Regions from separate parts of the Pseudomonas sp. HP_12 genome, predicted to be linked through region 1. Evidence: riboswitches for the same ligand, from Rfam matches in the RefSeq annotation. Region 1 holds a riboswitch; the other holds the start of a gene.
What was found. Region 1 has a riboswitch for cobalamin ahead of ACYASU_RS02190 (ABC transporter substrate-binding protein). Riboswitches for the same ligand answer to the same signal wherever they lie in the genome.
Positions count from the first base shown of each region.

Region 2: another riboswitch for cobalamin. It lies ahead of cobW (cobalamin biosynthesis protein CobW); the one in region 1 lies ahead of ACYASU_RS02190 (ABC transporter substrate-binding protein).

Region 1 covers NZ_JBTOQG010000001.1:494,250-501,610, reverse strand. The annotation lists gene ACYASU_RS02200 (ABC transporter ATP-binding protein) at 485-1,279, opposite strand; gene ACYASU_RS02195 (FecCD family ABC transporter permease) at 1,276-2,283, opposite strand; gene ACYASU_RS02190 (ABC transporter substrate-binding protein) at 2,319-3,320, opposite strand; cobalamin riboswitch at 3,463-3,658, opposite strand; gene ACYASU_RS02185 (aspartate/glutamate racemase family protein) at 3,953-4,681, opposite strand; gene ACYASU_RS02180 (aldo/keto reductase) at 4,742-5,737, opposite strand; gene ACYASU_RS02175 (ATP-dependent Clp protease proteolytic subunit) at 6,123-6,680, shown strand; gene ACYASU_RS02170 (hypothetical protein) at 6,758-6,922, shown strand; gene ACYASU_RS02165 (con-10 family general stress protein) at 7,042-7,224, opposite strand; gene ACYASU_RS02160 (endonuclease/exonuclease/phosphatase family protein) at 7,354-7,361, opposite strand, start outside.
Region 2 covers NZ_JBTOQG010000006.1:146,577-153,937, reverse strand. The annotation lists gene cobN (cobaltochelatase subunit CobN) at 1-3,086, opposite strand, end outside; gene cobW (cobalamin biosynthesis protein CobW) at 3,089-4,162, opposite strand; cobalamin riboswitch at 4,303-4,512, opposite strand; cobalamin riboswitch at 4,651-4,883, shown strand; gene ACYASU_RS06800 (CbtB domain-containing protein) at 4,979-5,194, shown strand; gene ACYASU_RS06795 (CbtA family protein) at 5,206-5,925, shown strand; gene ACYASU_RS06790 (cobalamin biosynthesis protein) at 5,922-6,338, shown strand; gene cobM (precorrin-4 C(11)-methyltransferase) at 6,503-7,249, shown strand; gene nfuA (Fe-S biogenesis protein NfuA) at 7,345-7,361, opposite strand, start outside.

The DNA of each region.
Region 1 (7,361 bases):
CGGCGCCGTTTGGGATACCGCATTCGCGAGCAAGCTCGCTCCCACAAATACCATTCAGTCCGAAGATCCTTCAGCGCCTGAACTGGCCTCTTCCCGGCTAAAGCCAGTCCTACGAGACCGCGTCCAGCCAGTGAGGGACGCGTGACCTCACTGTAGGACCGGCTTCAGCCGGGAAGCCTTTGATCTGCTCTTGATCTTCATACCCAAAAGGCTCAAACACCGCAAAACGCGACTTGGGTGCAGGCTGAACGGAGGTCTCGCGGAGTGGGCCGAGCCGCATGGATGCGGCAAGAGCGCCGTCAGGACATGGATGTCCGTTCGGCGCGGGCCCACGGAGCGAGACCGGAGTGAAGGAACCCTGAGGAACGAAGGGCCCAACCAGGAGCAGGCACCCTTGGTTACTTGGGGTGCTTTTCCAAGTAACTCGCCGAAGGCGAAACAGTCCGCCCCAGGCGGACGCCCTTGATCTCAAGTATCTTGATCTTTAAGGGGAACCCGCCCGCAACCGCAATAGACGAGCCCCGTCAAACGGATCAACCAACCAATGCCCCCGCACCCCGAAAACCTCACCCAATAACTCCGGCGACAACACATCAAAGGGCGAACCCAACGCCACCAACCGCCCGCCGTCCATCACCGCCAGACGATCACACCCCAGCGCCTGATTCAAATCATGCAACGCCACCACCGTCGTCACCGGCAAATCCTGCACCAACCGCAAAATCGACAACTGCTGCTGAATATCCAGATGATTCGTTGGCTCATCCAGCAACAACACCTGCGGCCGCTGCGCCAAAGCCCGCGCAATATGACCCCGCTGCTGCTCCCCACCCGACAACGTATGCCACGCCCGATGCCCCAAGTGCTGCAAACTCACATCCGCCAGCGCCTGCGCCACAATCCGGTCATCGTCCGCGCCCCACGGCGCCAGCGCCGACAGCCACGGCGTACGGCCCAACTCAACCGCCTGCAACAGACTGATCGAATCCCCCGTCTGCGCGTGCTGCTCCACCACCGCCACCTGCCGCGCAATGTCCCGCCGGCTCAGCGACGACAAGCGCCTCCCGCCCAAGTGAACGTCGCCCCGAGACGGCTTTTGAATCCCCGCCAGCAGCTTCAGCAGCGTCGACTTCCCCGAGCCATTCGGCCCGACGATCCCCAGGTTTTCCCCCGGCCGAATCGCCAGGCTCACCCCACTGAGCAGTTGCGCGCCCTTGACCGAATAACTCAGGTCACTCCCTTCCAGCATGGTGCCGGGCACCTCCTCACGGGCGTTCATCGAGGACGATTCCCGCGGACCAGAATCATGGCAAAAACCGGCGCGCCCACCAGCGCCGTGATGACCCCGATCGGCAACACCTGACCCTTGATCAAGGTGCGCGACAGCACATCGGCGGCAATCATGAACAGCGCGCCAATCAGGGCGCTCAAGGGCAACAAGCGGGCATGACGTACCCCGGCCATCAGGCGCACCGCGTGGGGAATCACCAGACCGACGAAGCCGATGGACCCGACGATCGACACCATCACCGCCGTCATCAGCGCGGCGGTGAGAATCAGCACGGCCTGCACCCGGCGCACCGGAATGCCCAGGGACGCCGCTGAATCGCTGCCGAACGTGAACGCATCCAGCGCGCGCCGATGCCACAGGCACACCAGCAAGCCGAGCACCACGACCGGCACCGACAGCGCCACCGACGACCAGCGCACGCCGCTGAGATTGCCCAGCAACCAGAACATAATCCCGCGGGCCTGCTCGGCATTGGCCGACTTGGTGATCAGGAAGGAGGTCAGGGCGTTGAACAGCTGGGACCCGGCAATGCCCGCCAGGATGATCTGGCCGGCAGCGGTCTGGCCCCGAGAGGAGCGGGCGAGCAGGGCGACCAGCGCGAAGGCGGCGATTGCGCCGGCAAACGCGCCGGTGGACAGGGAAATCGTCCCGGCACCGATGCCGATGATCGCCACCAGCACTGCGCCGGTCGAAGCCCCGGCGGAAATGCCCAGCAAGTAGGGATCGGCCAGCGGGTTGCGCAGTAGCGATTGCAAGACCAAGCCCGACACCGCCAGCCCTGCGCCGCAAGTGGCGGCCACGATGGCCCGGGTCAGGCGGTAATTCCAGACGATGCCCTCGTCGATGGGGTCGAGGGGATAGCCCGCGGCCCACAGCTTGTTCGCCAGCACCTGAACGATCACCGGCAGGCCGATCGACGTCTCGCCGATCGCCACGCCCGCCAGCACCGCCAGCGCCAGCAACGCGGTCGCCCAAGCGCCGTGGCCGAACATTCGGACGATGCTTGAGCGAGGAATACGGAGCGGCATCATTGCGGATGAGTGGCCTGAGCCAGTTGTTCGATGCCGTCAAACAGCCGCACGCTGGACTCCATGGCGCTGGCGTCCATGACTACGATGCGATTGTTTTTCACCGCATCCATATTCCGTGTGACCGGGTCCGAGCGGAGGAAGGCCAGCTTCTTCTCGTGATCGTCGGCCGGGAAGCGGCGGCGGTCCATCCGCGCGATGACCAGCACCGTCGGGTTGGCCTTGGCGATGGTTTCCCAGCCCACGGTCGGCCATTCCTCGTCGGAGTCGATGACGTTACGCATGCCGAGGGTGTCGAGCATGAAGTTGGGAATGCCCTTGCGTCCGGCGACGTAGGGGTCGACGTTGATGTCCGGGCTGGAAAACCAGAACACCGCCGAGACGGGCGGGTTGGCATGGGCGTTCGCCTGTGCAACGGCCCGGGCCAGCCGCGCCTGGTAATCCGCGATCAGCCGTTCGCCACGGTCCTGCACGTCGAAAATCTGCGCCAGCTGCCGCAGGCTTTTGTACAGCGTGTCGATGCGGAAGGCTTCGAGGCGCGTGCCGTCGGCGCCGACCCGGTTGTTCTTGCCCTCGCAATCGGACGGCAGGATGTAGGTCGGGATGCCCAGGTCGCGAAACTGCTCGCGGGTGCCAACGGCGCCCTGTGGCCCGACCATCCACTCGAACTGCACCGGAACGAAATCCGGGCGTTTGCCGATCACCGATTCAAAACTCGGCGCGTTATCCGCGAGCCGAGCGATGCCGTTGTTGAGGGTTTGGTACTGGGCCAGGACGGGGTTGAACCACAGCGACGTGCCGACGACGTTCGGGCCCAGTCCGAGGGCATAGAGCATCTCGGTGGCCGCCTGGCCGATGGTCACGGTTTTCTGCGGGGCGTGGGTGAAGGTCAGCGCTTGGCCGCAGTTGTCCACGGTCAAGGGGTAAACCGTCGACGCCGCGAGGGCGGCAGTGGGCAAGGTCAGGGTGACGAGCAGGGCGGCGAGGCGGCGCAGCGGCATGAAAGCGATCTCCAGATAGCCTGAATGCTTGGCGAAGCAGGCACTGGAAAGTCCATCCCGACAGGCGCTCCTACGATGAGGGCGAGCACAGCGCGCGCGAACGACGCACGAACGGGAGTCCTTCCCCGGACACCCCGCCGGTGAATGAATATGCTGGCCGGCAGGTCTCCTGACTGGCGCTTCATCGCCGTGCTTCGGCCTTCCCGGGGTCACCCAGTGGCAAACAGGAAGCAGGGCTCAGCGCCTACAGTTGCGGGGACAGTTCCCTTTCAGCGCGCAGCACGCGCCTGGGGATTCCCTATTAATTCCGAGCGGAAACCGGCGGCGGGGATACTAAACGATTCGGCGGGTGGAGGCTAATGCGGAGGCCGTGCGCCGGAGCGCGGCTAAACACCTTGCAGTAGCGGCAGCAGCACTAAACCTGCGGGAGATGCAAAAGCTGAAGGAGATGCAGCGCCTGAAGCAGATGCAAAACCTGTGGGAGTGAGCTTGCTCACGAAGATGCCCGAACTTTCGCTAAATCTTCGGCGGCTGGAATTCAGTCTTCGCGAGCAAGCTCACTCCTACAGGGGTTTTGCGTTGGCCGCACGGGCGTCGTTGGTCCAGCGGCTTGAACGGCCAACCAACGATCTTCAGACCAGCGGCTTAAACGGCCAACCCACGATCTTCTTCGGCCGTGGCGTCGCATAGGTCCGCACTTTCGAGGTCTTCAACCCCAGACGCACCAGTGATTCCGCCAGTGCCACCGCAGCGGTCACGCCATCCACCACGGGCACGCCGGCGCGGTCACGGATGAGTTGATCCAGGCCGGCCATGCCGCCGCAGCCCAGGCAAATCACCTCGGCCTTGTCCCGACTCACCGCTTCCATGGCCTGCTCGACGATGGCCTCGACCGCACGCTCCGGCGATTCCTCCAGCTCCAGTACGCTCATGCCGCTGGCCCGCACCGAGGCGCAGCGTTCGTACACGCCGGCCAGCTTTAGACGGTCTTCAATCAGCGGCACGGTGCGGTCCAGCGTGGTGACCACCGCGTATTTATGCCCCAGCAGCATCGCCAGGCTGGCCGCCGCTTCGGTGATGTCCACCACCGGCACCTCGAGCAACTCCTGCAAACCCTCGCGGCCGTGTTCGCCGTAACCCGCTTGAATCACGGCGTCATAGGGCCCTTCGTAGGACATCACCCGGTCCATCACCGCGATGGCCGCGAGGTAACTTTCGAAATTGCCTTCCACCGACTCGGCGCCGAAGCGCGGGGTCAGGCCGATGATCTCGGTGCCAGGCGAGGCCACGCTGCGGGCCTGCTCGGCAATGGTCTCGGTCATGGATTCGGTGGTGTTGACGTTGACGATCAGAATTCGCATGGACAGATCTCGCGCAGAAAACAAGGCCGGGCGTCTGGCCCGGCGTCGTTGCCCACGATATCAGTCTTTCATCGGCACGGGCGCCTGCAGGGCGATGAAGCCCTGATCGCGCATGGCCTGCCAGAAACCATCCGGCACCTGTGCGTTAAGCGCGGTGACGTCCTCGATGATCCGCGACGGGCGGCTGGCACCCGGAATCACCGCCGCCACCAGGGGGTTGGCAAGGACAAATTGCAGCGCTGCGGACTTGATGTCCACTTGGTACTGACGGGCGATCTCCTGGATGTGCGCCACCTTGTCCAGCATCGCTGGCGACGCCTCCTGATACTCGAAATGCTTGCCGCCCACCAACACGCCGGAGCTGTAAGGCCCGCCGACGACGAACTCGGCGTTGTGCTGACGGGCCTTGTCGAACAGCCGTTGCAGCGGTTGGTCGTGATCGAGCAGCGAATAGCGGCCGGCGAGCAGGAAACCATCGGGCTGGGCTTCTTCCAGATCCAGCGTCAGTTCGCACGGCTCGACGCGGTTGACGCCCAGGCCCCAGGCCTTGATCACGCCTTCTTCGCGCAGGCGGGTGAGGGCACGGAAAGCGCCGGTGCGGGCGATGTTGAAATGCTCGGTCCAGGCATCGCCGTGGGCGTCCTGCGCGACGTCGTGGACAAACACGATATCCAGACGATCAGTGTTCAACCGCTCCAGGCTCGCTTCAATGGAACGCAGCGTGGCGTCGGCGGAATAGTCGGTGACGATCTTGTTTTTCAGGCCCTCGGCGAACGGGCCGCTGCGGGTCTCGGTGTCGATCTCGTCGGAAATCAGCCGGCCGACTTTGGTGCTCAGGGTGTACTGGTCGCGGGGGACGCCGGCGAGGGCCCTGCCCAGGCGCTGCTCGGACAAGCCGGCGCCGTAGATGGGCGCGGTGTCGAAATAGCGAATGCCCTGGTCCCAGGCGGATTGAACGGTGGCCGCTGCTTCCTCTTCGTCGATGGTGCGGAACATGTTGCCCAGCGGCGCGGAGCCGAAGCCGAGGCGGCCGATGATCTTGTCGTGCAGACTCATTGGGGGGGTGTCCTGTGCGGTGGGGCGTGTTGGATGGCGCGCGGTTCATGGCCCGGATCGAGCACGATGAAACCGGCGAAGCTTCTTTACTGACTGTTGATTGCCGCAGGGGTTCTTCGGAATGGGCGAGCGTGTGCTTTCACATGCTCGGCGAGCGGCTATCCTCATCCCATGCGACTTTAGCCACGCGTGCGAATTTCAACATTTCAGATAGATCCGTCGACGGCACAGATTTGAGGATTGCCCATAGCCTGTATTTGCGGAGTGGCGTCCGACGCCTTCCCGGCTGAAGCCGGTCCTACGAAGGCGCCGGGATTCTTGGTAGGACCGGCTTTAGCCGGGAAGAGGCCCGTGAGTACGCCATCCATGACCAGCGAGGCCGCCGATGAGCGAGCACATCATTCATTTCCACTGCGGTGTCGATCAGGCCAGCACCGAGCATTTTCGCGATCGCTGCCTCGAAGCCCTCGGCAAGGGCGCGACCGGATTGCTGCTGAATCTGTCGACCGCCGGCGGCAGCACCGCACTGGGATTCACGCTGTACAACTTCCTGAAATCCCTGAAAGTGCCGATCCGTGCGTTGAACAGCGGCAACATCGAATCCATGGGCATCGTCATCTACCTGGCGGCTCAGGAGCGGATCGTCTGCCCCCACTCGCGGTTTCTGATCCACCCCATGAGCTGGTACTTCAACCAGAGCTCGGTGGACCACTCACGCATGCGCGAATACCTGCGCAGCCTGGACAACGACCTGCAGCGCTACGTAAATATCTATCAGAGCGAGACCGTGAGCGCCGTGCACCCGCTGGACATCGGGCGCTGCCTGTCAGCGGAGGAGAAGGTGATCCGCGCCGAAGATTCGCTGGCGTGCGGCATTGCCCATCGTGTCGAGCAATTGCAGTTTGCCGAAGACGCCGTGCACTGGACCGTCAGCGCCAGCTAAGCTCGATCCATTGAACCCGGTCGTTGTCGAGCCCTCTGACTCTATTATTGGCCACATTGAAATGAGAGGTGACTGCCATGCAATCCCATACACCTGACGCTGCACCCGTTCCGCCGCGCCCCGCTCCCCAGCCGGGTGACGAAGAGACAGGATTTGACGCCGACATGGATCCGGGCAACGAAGACCCGGGTTCACAGTTTGATCGGGACGCGACGGTGCCGCTGATCGATCCGGATAAATGAGGGAGGAGGGTGCCGCTGACACGTGTGCTTGCTATGAGGCGTACATTGCTTTTTTGACTGATGCTCAAACAAAAGAGCGAGAGCCTTGGCCCTCGCTCGCTTCACTCACCCGCACGTCGTTACGACTTGCCGCCTGAGCCGCCTTTCTTGCCGGTGCCGCTCGCGCCTGCACCCGATTCTTTCTTCATATCGCTTCCGGCATTGCCGCTGCCTGAAGCCTGTCCGCCTTTCTTGCCGGCTTCGGACGCTTTCTCTTTATCGTTCGCAAAATTGCCAGGGTTCGACTTTCCGGTGTTAGCCATGATCGCAGACCTCTTGTTATTGAGAAGGCGAGACAAGTACCTCGCCTTAGCTGTGAGGGGGCGTTCACGCAATGGTTTAACCCGTCGCTTGACTGGCAGACCAACGGCGGTGACGAGTAATGCCCGCTGTTACATGT
Region 2 (7,361 bases), on a different contig from region 1:
CCCGGCTTGGCGCCGAAAATGCGCCAGCCAGCCTGCTTCGCCGCTTGCTCGGCATCCAGACCGTCGCGCTGCAATTGCTCGCGCTCCTGACTCACGCGGGCGGCCAGCGGGTTCATGTCGTCGGGCTCGTCCAGCGCGGCGACGGCCTGCACTGCGGCGTCGAACAGGCGGATCAGGTTGGCGAAGGCGTCGCGGAAGAACCCGGAGACCCGCAGGGTGACATCGACCCGCGGCCGGTCGAGCAGGCTCAGGGGCAGGATTTCAAAGTCATCGACGCGCTGACTGCCCGTCGCCCACACCGGCCGCACACCCATCAGCGCCATGGCCTGGGCGATGTCATCACCGCCGGTGCGCATGGTCGCCGTGCCCCAGACCGAAAGCCCCAGTTGACGTAGATAATCACCATGGTCCTGTAAGTGCCTCTCCAGCAACAGATTTGCAGACTGGAAACCAATGCGCCACGCGGTCATGGTCGGCAGATTGCGCACGTCCACGGAGAAGAAGTTGCGGCCGGTCGGTAGCACGTCCAGCCGTCCACGGCTGGGGGCGCCGCTCGGCCCGGCCGGGACGAATCGCCCACTTAGCGCGCTGAGCAGGTTCGACATTTCTGCTGGACCGCAGGCGTCGAGGCGAGGGATAACCACTTCATGCAGGGACTGAGCAACGTCGGACAAGCTGTTGTTTTCTAACCGATTACTGAGAGGAAAGCCGCTGGCAATCTGCTCAATCATCTGCGCGGCCAGCAGCTCCAGCCGCTCGCGGGTATCGCCGGTCGTGCGCCATGGTTCAGCGCTGACTTCATGTAATGCCTGAGGTTTGTCGCCGGTCCATGGCGCGCCGAGATCACAGTCCAGCGGGTCGAAATCCAGCGCCAGCGCCTGACTCAACGCCCGCAGCAGACTGGCCTGACCGCCGCGACCATCACCCCGAGGCACGCGCACCATCGCCAACAGCGTGTCGATGCGCAGCCGGCCGGTGGGCGACTCGCCGAACACGTGCAGGCCGTCGCGGATCTGCGATTCCTTCAGGTCACACAAGTAGGTGTCCAGACGCGGCAGCCACACGGCGGCGTCGGCCTCGCTGTTGGCGTCCCCGTCCATCGCCAGTTCGCGGTCGATATGGGTCTCGCGCACCAGCCTGAGAATGTCTTTTTGCAGCTCCCGGGCACGGCGCGGGTCGAGCAGCTGCGCTTCGTAATATTCGTCCGCCAGCAGTTCAAGGTCGCGCAACGGACCGTAGGTTTCGGCGCGGGTCAGCGGCGGCATCAGGTGGTCGATGATCACCGCCTGGGTGCGGCGCTTGGCCTGGGCGCCCTCGCCCGGATCGTTGACGATGAACGGGTAGATATTCGGCATCGGGCCGAGGATCGCGTCCGGCCAGCAGTGTTCGGACAGGCCGACGCCTTTGCCCGGTAGCCACTCCAGATTGCCGTGCTTGCCGACGTGGATGACAGCGTGGGCGCCATAGCGTTTGCGCAGCCAGAAGTAAAACGCCAGATAGCCGTGGGGCGGTACCAGATCGGGGTCGTGATACACCGCGCTGTGATCGACGTTGTAGCCCCGCGCCGGTTGAATGCCGACGAAGGTCATGCCGAAACGCAGGCCGGCGATCATCATCCGCCCGTCCCGGCACATGGGGTCGGTGTCAGGGACGCCCCATCGCGCGATGACTGCATCGCGATTGGCTTGCGGCAGCGCTTGAAACGCCGCCCTGTACTCGTCCATGGCCATGCTCTGGTGGCACGGCCGTTGATCGAGGCTGTCCGGGTCATTGGTGACGCCGCCGAGCAAGGCGTGAATCAGCGCAGTACCGGTCTCGGGCAAGTCCTCAACCGGGTAACCCTCCGCCTGCATGGCCTTAAGGATGTTCAGCGCGGCCGCCGGGGTGTCGAGGCCGACGCCGTTGCCGATGCGCCCGTCGCGGGTTGGATAGTTGGCCAGAATCAGCGCTACGCGCTTGTCGGTGTTGGCGGTGCGGGCAAGCAGCACCCAGCGCCGGGCCAGTTCGGCGACGAAATCCATGCGTTCCGGCTGGGCGCGGTAGCAAACCACGTCGGACTGACTGCGCTCGCTGTGCCAGGCCAGGTCCTTGAAGCTGATTGGCCGGCTGATGATGCGCCCGTCCAGTTCCGGCAGCGCGATGTGCATCGCCAGGTCGCGGGGGCCCAGCCCTTGGGCGCTTGCCTGCCAGGCGGGTTCGTTGTCCTGGGCGCAAATGGCCTGAATGACCGGGATGTCTCGGCGAAACGGCCGAACATCCGGCGCTTCCGGGCTGGATTGGGCGAAGCCGGTGGTGTTGAGAATGACCTCGCAATCCACCTCGTCGAGCCAGTCCTGTATCGCGCTCATGCAGCCGGCTTCCTTCAGGCTGGCGACGGCAATCGGCAACGGGTTCAGGCCCTGGGCCGACAAGCGCTCGCAGAACACATCGAGGAAACCGGTGTTGGCTGCCTGCAGGTGGGAGCGATAGAACAGCACGGCCGCGACCGGCTGATCGGCGCGCCAGTCGGCCTGCCAGCGGGCCAGGTCGGCGTTGGCGTGGTGCGGGTGATAAATCACGGTGCGCGGCAGGGTCTGCGGCTCGGCCCAGAGGTAGTCGCCGCCCAGCCAGCGGGTGGCGATGAAATTGAACAGCGCCAGCGCGTTGTGCTTGCCGCCCTGACGCAGGTAATGCCAGAGACGCTCGCGGTCTTCGACAGATTCCGTGCTCAGGCCGCTCAGCTCGGGGTCTGGCCGATCACAGCCCGGGACTAGAATCAGCTTCACGCCTTTCGCGGCCAGCTCCACCAGCCGCTCGACGCCGTAACGCCAGTAGCCGATGCCGCCGTGCAGGGAAATCAGGATGACTTTGGCGTGGCGCAGCACCTCGTCCACGTACAGATCCACCGACGCATGGTTTTGCACCTGCATCGGGTTGGCCAGGCGCAGGCTCGGGTAGCTATCCGGCAATTGCCGCGCGGTTTCAGCCAGCAGCGCCAGATTCGAGTCGGCGCTGCACAGGATCACCAGCTCGGCGGGCGTCTGGCCCAGGTCAGCGATGCTGTCGTCGGGGACGAAGCCGCCGGGCTGTGTACGCAGCAGGTGCATGGTTAGCCTTTTATGCCTGAGACTGCGTCGCGCAATTGCGCTTCAAGGACGCCGGCGTCCAGTTCCTGGCCGATCAGCACCAGGTGGGTTTCCCGGGCTTCGTCTGGCTTCCAGGCGCGGTCGAAATGCTTGTCGAAACGCGTGCCGACACCTTGCACCAGCAGGCGCATGGGTTTGCCGGGAATGGCGGCGAAGCCTTTGACACGCAGGATGCCGTGCTGGACGACGGCCTGGGTCAGCGCGTCGAGCAACAGCGATTCGTCGGCCTGGGGCAGCGTAATGGAAATCGAGTCGAAGGCGTCATGGTCGTGGTCATCATGATCGTCGCCTTCGTGGTGATCGTGGTGGGTCTTGCGCCCGTCGATGTGCAGCTCGGACTCGGCGCCCAGGCCCAGCAACACGCTGATCGGCAGCTGGCCCCGGTTCGCTTCGACGATCTTCACCGCCGGCGGCAGTTCTTCGGCGACTTCGGCACGCACGGCGGCGATAGCATCAGCGTCGAGCATGTCGGCCTTGTTCAGCACGACGAGATCGGCGCTGGCCAGTTGGTCGGCGAACAGCTCGTGCAGCGGCGATTCGTGGTCCAGGTTCGGATCAAGCTTGCGCTGGGCGTCGACTTGGTCCGGGAACGCGGCGAAGGTGCCCGCGAGCACGGCCGGGCTGTCGACCACGGTGATCACGGCGTCGACGGTGCAGGCGTTGCGGATTTCTGGCCACTGGAAGGCTTGGACCAGGGGTTTCGGCAGGGCCAGACCCGAGGTTTCGATGAGGATGTGATCGAGGTCGCCACGACGGGCGACCAGTTCCTGCATCACCGGGAAAAACTCTTCCTGAACGGTGCAGCACAGGCAGCCGTTGGCCAGTTCGTACACGCGACCGACGGCTTCTTCTTCGGTGCAGCCGATGGTGCATTGCTTGAGGATGTCGCCGTCGATGCCCAGTTCGCCGAATTCGTTGACGATGACGGCGATGCGTCGGCCTTCGGCGTTGTCGAGCATGTGCCGCAGCAAAGTGGTTTTGCCCGAGCCGAGAAAGCCGGTGACGATGGTGACAGGGAGTTTGGCCAGTGTTTTCATCGGTTGCCCTCAGGCGTGCGGCGGGGCAACGAGGACGAAAACAGCGCAGGCCGGTGGAAGCAGGCGCGCGGTTCGATTCGCCACCGGATCACCCCGCCCGGTTGTAGTGAAATTCCTCGGCCGCTTGCAGGCGGTCCGAATCGAGGCAGGTCTCCTGGCTCACGGCGGCCGGTCGCTGACAGGCATCATCAGGCGACTGACATTCATTGCGCCTTCCCGCTTGCGCAGTGGCTGTGCAATGAAGCTGTCCGTTTACAGTTGCGGGGGCAGCTGCGGCTTGATACCGCATTCCCTTCTTAGCGCCGGTGGCCCTGTGACGTATCCGAAACCGGGCGGCCGGCGAACCTCAAGTGCGCAAGGCTACGCAGTGACTGGAGGCCGGTCAATCGCGCTTTGCAATGATCGCCGCGCCAATTGACGCACCGATCGCTGCATTGATTGACGCATCGGCTGAAGGGCCGATTGACGAGCCAAACAGCCCGTGGTCTGCTACACACCTTGTTACGGGTGCCCTTCACAGGGTGAAACGGGAAACCGGTGCGTGCAGACCTTCGGGTGTGTATCAGTCCGGTGCTGCCCCCGCAACGGTAAGCGAGTGAAGAGTCAGATCCACTGTGTCGGCATCGATATGGGAAGGCGATTCTTGAAGGCACGACGGCTGTAACGGCTGATGCATGTGCCCCTCGCGAGCCCGGAGACCGGCCCGATAACGCTACATAACACAACCCGCGGTGGGCGGGCGCTGTTGATCACTGCCGGCCTTCGCCTGCGGTGTCTTCGCGTCCGTCCGCTGAATCCACTTCAGAGGGAAGCGCCATGTCCATCAGCACACCCCGCCAGACGTCCGGCACCGGCACCAGCACAAACACCACAACAGCCGTGACCGCCACCCAAAGCCAGCGCATTGTCGCCGCCGTCAGCGCGATGTTTCTAGGCGCGTTTCTGGTGTACTTCGCCGGCTTCTCCCACATCGATGCGGTGCACAACGCGGCACACGACACCCGTCACAGCTCTGCCTTCCCGTGCCATTGAGACCCGCCGCCATGTTCAAGCGAATTGCGCAAACGGCCGGGTTCACCGGACTGCTCGCCGCCCTGTTGTTGACACTGCTGCAGAGCTTCTCGGTGGCGCCACTGATCCTGCAGGCGGAGACCTACGAAAAGGCCCCGGCTGCTGAGATGCACGAGCACGCCGAGGGTGCGATGGCCGGCCACGTCCATGACGCCGAAGCCTGGGAGCCGGAAGACGGCTGGCAGCGCGTGCTGTCCACCACCGGCGGCAATCTGGTGGTCGCGGTCGGCTTCGCCCTGATGCTGGCGGCGCTGTACACCCTGCGTACGCCGACCAGAGCCCGCGAAGGCGTGCTGTGGGGGTTGGCCGGTTATGCGGTGTTCGTGCTGGCGCCCACTCTTGGTTTGCCGCCCGAGCTGCCCGGCACTGTCGCGGCGGATCTGACCCAACGGCAGATCTGGTGGGTCGGCACCGCCGCCTCCACGGCTGCAGGCCTGGCATTGATAGTGTTTGCCCGGCACTGGGTGTGGAAGGCCTTGGGCGCGGTGATCCTGGTGGTGCCGCATATCGTCGGCGCGCCGCAACCGGCGGTGCACTCGGCACTGGCGCCGGAAGCCCTTGAAGCGCAATTCAAGATCGCGTCGCTGCTGACCAATGCGGTTTTCTGGATTGCCTTGGGCTTGATCAGCGCCTGGTTGTCTCGGCGCAATGAAGCGACCGAGACGCACGTCGGTTTGAAGCCTGCTCTGTGAATGAAGTGCACGATCGGCCGCTGTGGGTGGTCGGTCTGGGCTGCCAGCGCGGCTGTTCGGCGCTGGAGCTTCGGCAGTTGATGGAGGATGGGTTGCGGGAGGGACGTCTTCAGCTGACAGACGTTGCCGCCCTCGCCTCCATTGACGGCAAGTCGGCTGAGGTAGGGCTGCAGGCACTGGGTCATGAGCTGGGGCTGACGATCGGGTTTTTCAGCGCGGGTGATCTGGCGGCTTACGAGGCACAGCTGACTTACCGTTCGGACATCGCCTTCGAACGCACTGGCTGCTACGGCGTGGCAGAAAGCGCGGCGCTGGCGATGGTGACACGGTTGACCGGCGCGCCCGCGACCTTGGTCATCCCCCGCCGAAAAAGCCCCCACGCGACCTTTGCTCTGGCAACCGCAATCTTGTAGGACCGGCTAACCCTTGTAGGACCGGCTTTAGCCGGGAAGACGTCAGGCGCCACGCTGCAAATTTGAGGGTGTACACGCAGACCTTTTCCCGGCTAAAGCCGGTCCCACTGGACCGCATGCAGCCATCCAAGCAGTGCTCAAATGAACCCCAATCAGGACACCCCATGACTGTTTTTTTCATCGGCGCCGGCCCCGGCGATCCGGACCTGATCACTGTCAAAGGCCAGCGGCTGATCCGCTCCTGCCCGGTGATCATTTACGCCGGTTCCCTGGTGCCTGAAGCAGTGCTGGAAGGTCATCAGGCAGTTCAGGTCACCAACAGCGCTCCATTGCACCTTCAGCAGATCATCGAGCTGATGAAATCCGCTCATGCACAGGGCCAGGACGTGGCGCGCGTGCATTCCGGCGATCCGAGCCTGTATGGCGCGATCGGCGAACAAATCCGCTGCCTGCGCGAATTGCAGATCCCCTTCGAAATCATCCCCGGCGTCACCGCCACCGCCGCCTGCGCCGCGTTGCTCGGGACAGAGCTGACGCTGCCGGACATCTCCCAGAGCGTGATCCTGACCCGCTACGCCGACAAAACCGACATGCCCGAAGGCGAAAGCCTGGGCGATCTGGCACGGCACCGGGCAACCATGGCGATCCATCTGGGGGTCAATAACCTCGGCAAGATCGTCGCCGAGCTAACGCCGCACTATGGCGCCGACTGCCCCATCGCCGTAGTGCATCGCGCCAGCTGGCCCGATCAGGACTGGGTCACCGGCACACTGGCAGACATCGAGGAGAAGGTGCGGATCAAGGGATTTCGTCGCACCGCGCTGATCCTGGTGGGTCGGGTACTGGGCAACGACGTGTTCAGCGAGTCATCGCTGTATCGCGCGGGCCATGCCCATGTGTTCAGGCCCTAGCGTGCGCCTCTAGACCTTGGCGAGCGCCCACAAAAAAGCCCCGAACTCGTCGGGGCTTGCCTGCAACACCATACTTCCTGGTATCACACGTTGACTCAGTAATACGCGTTTT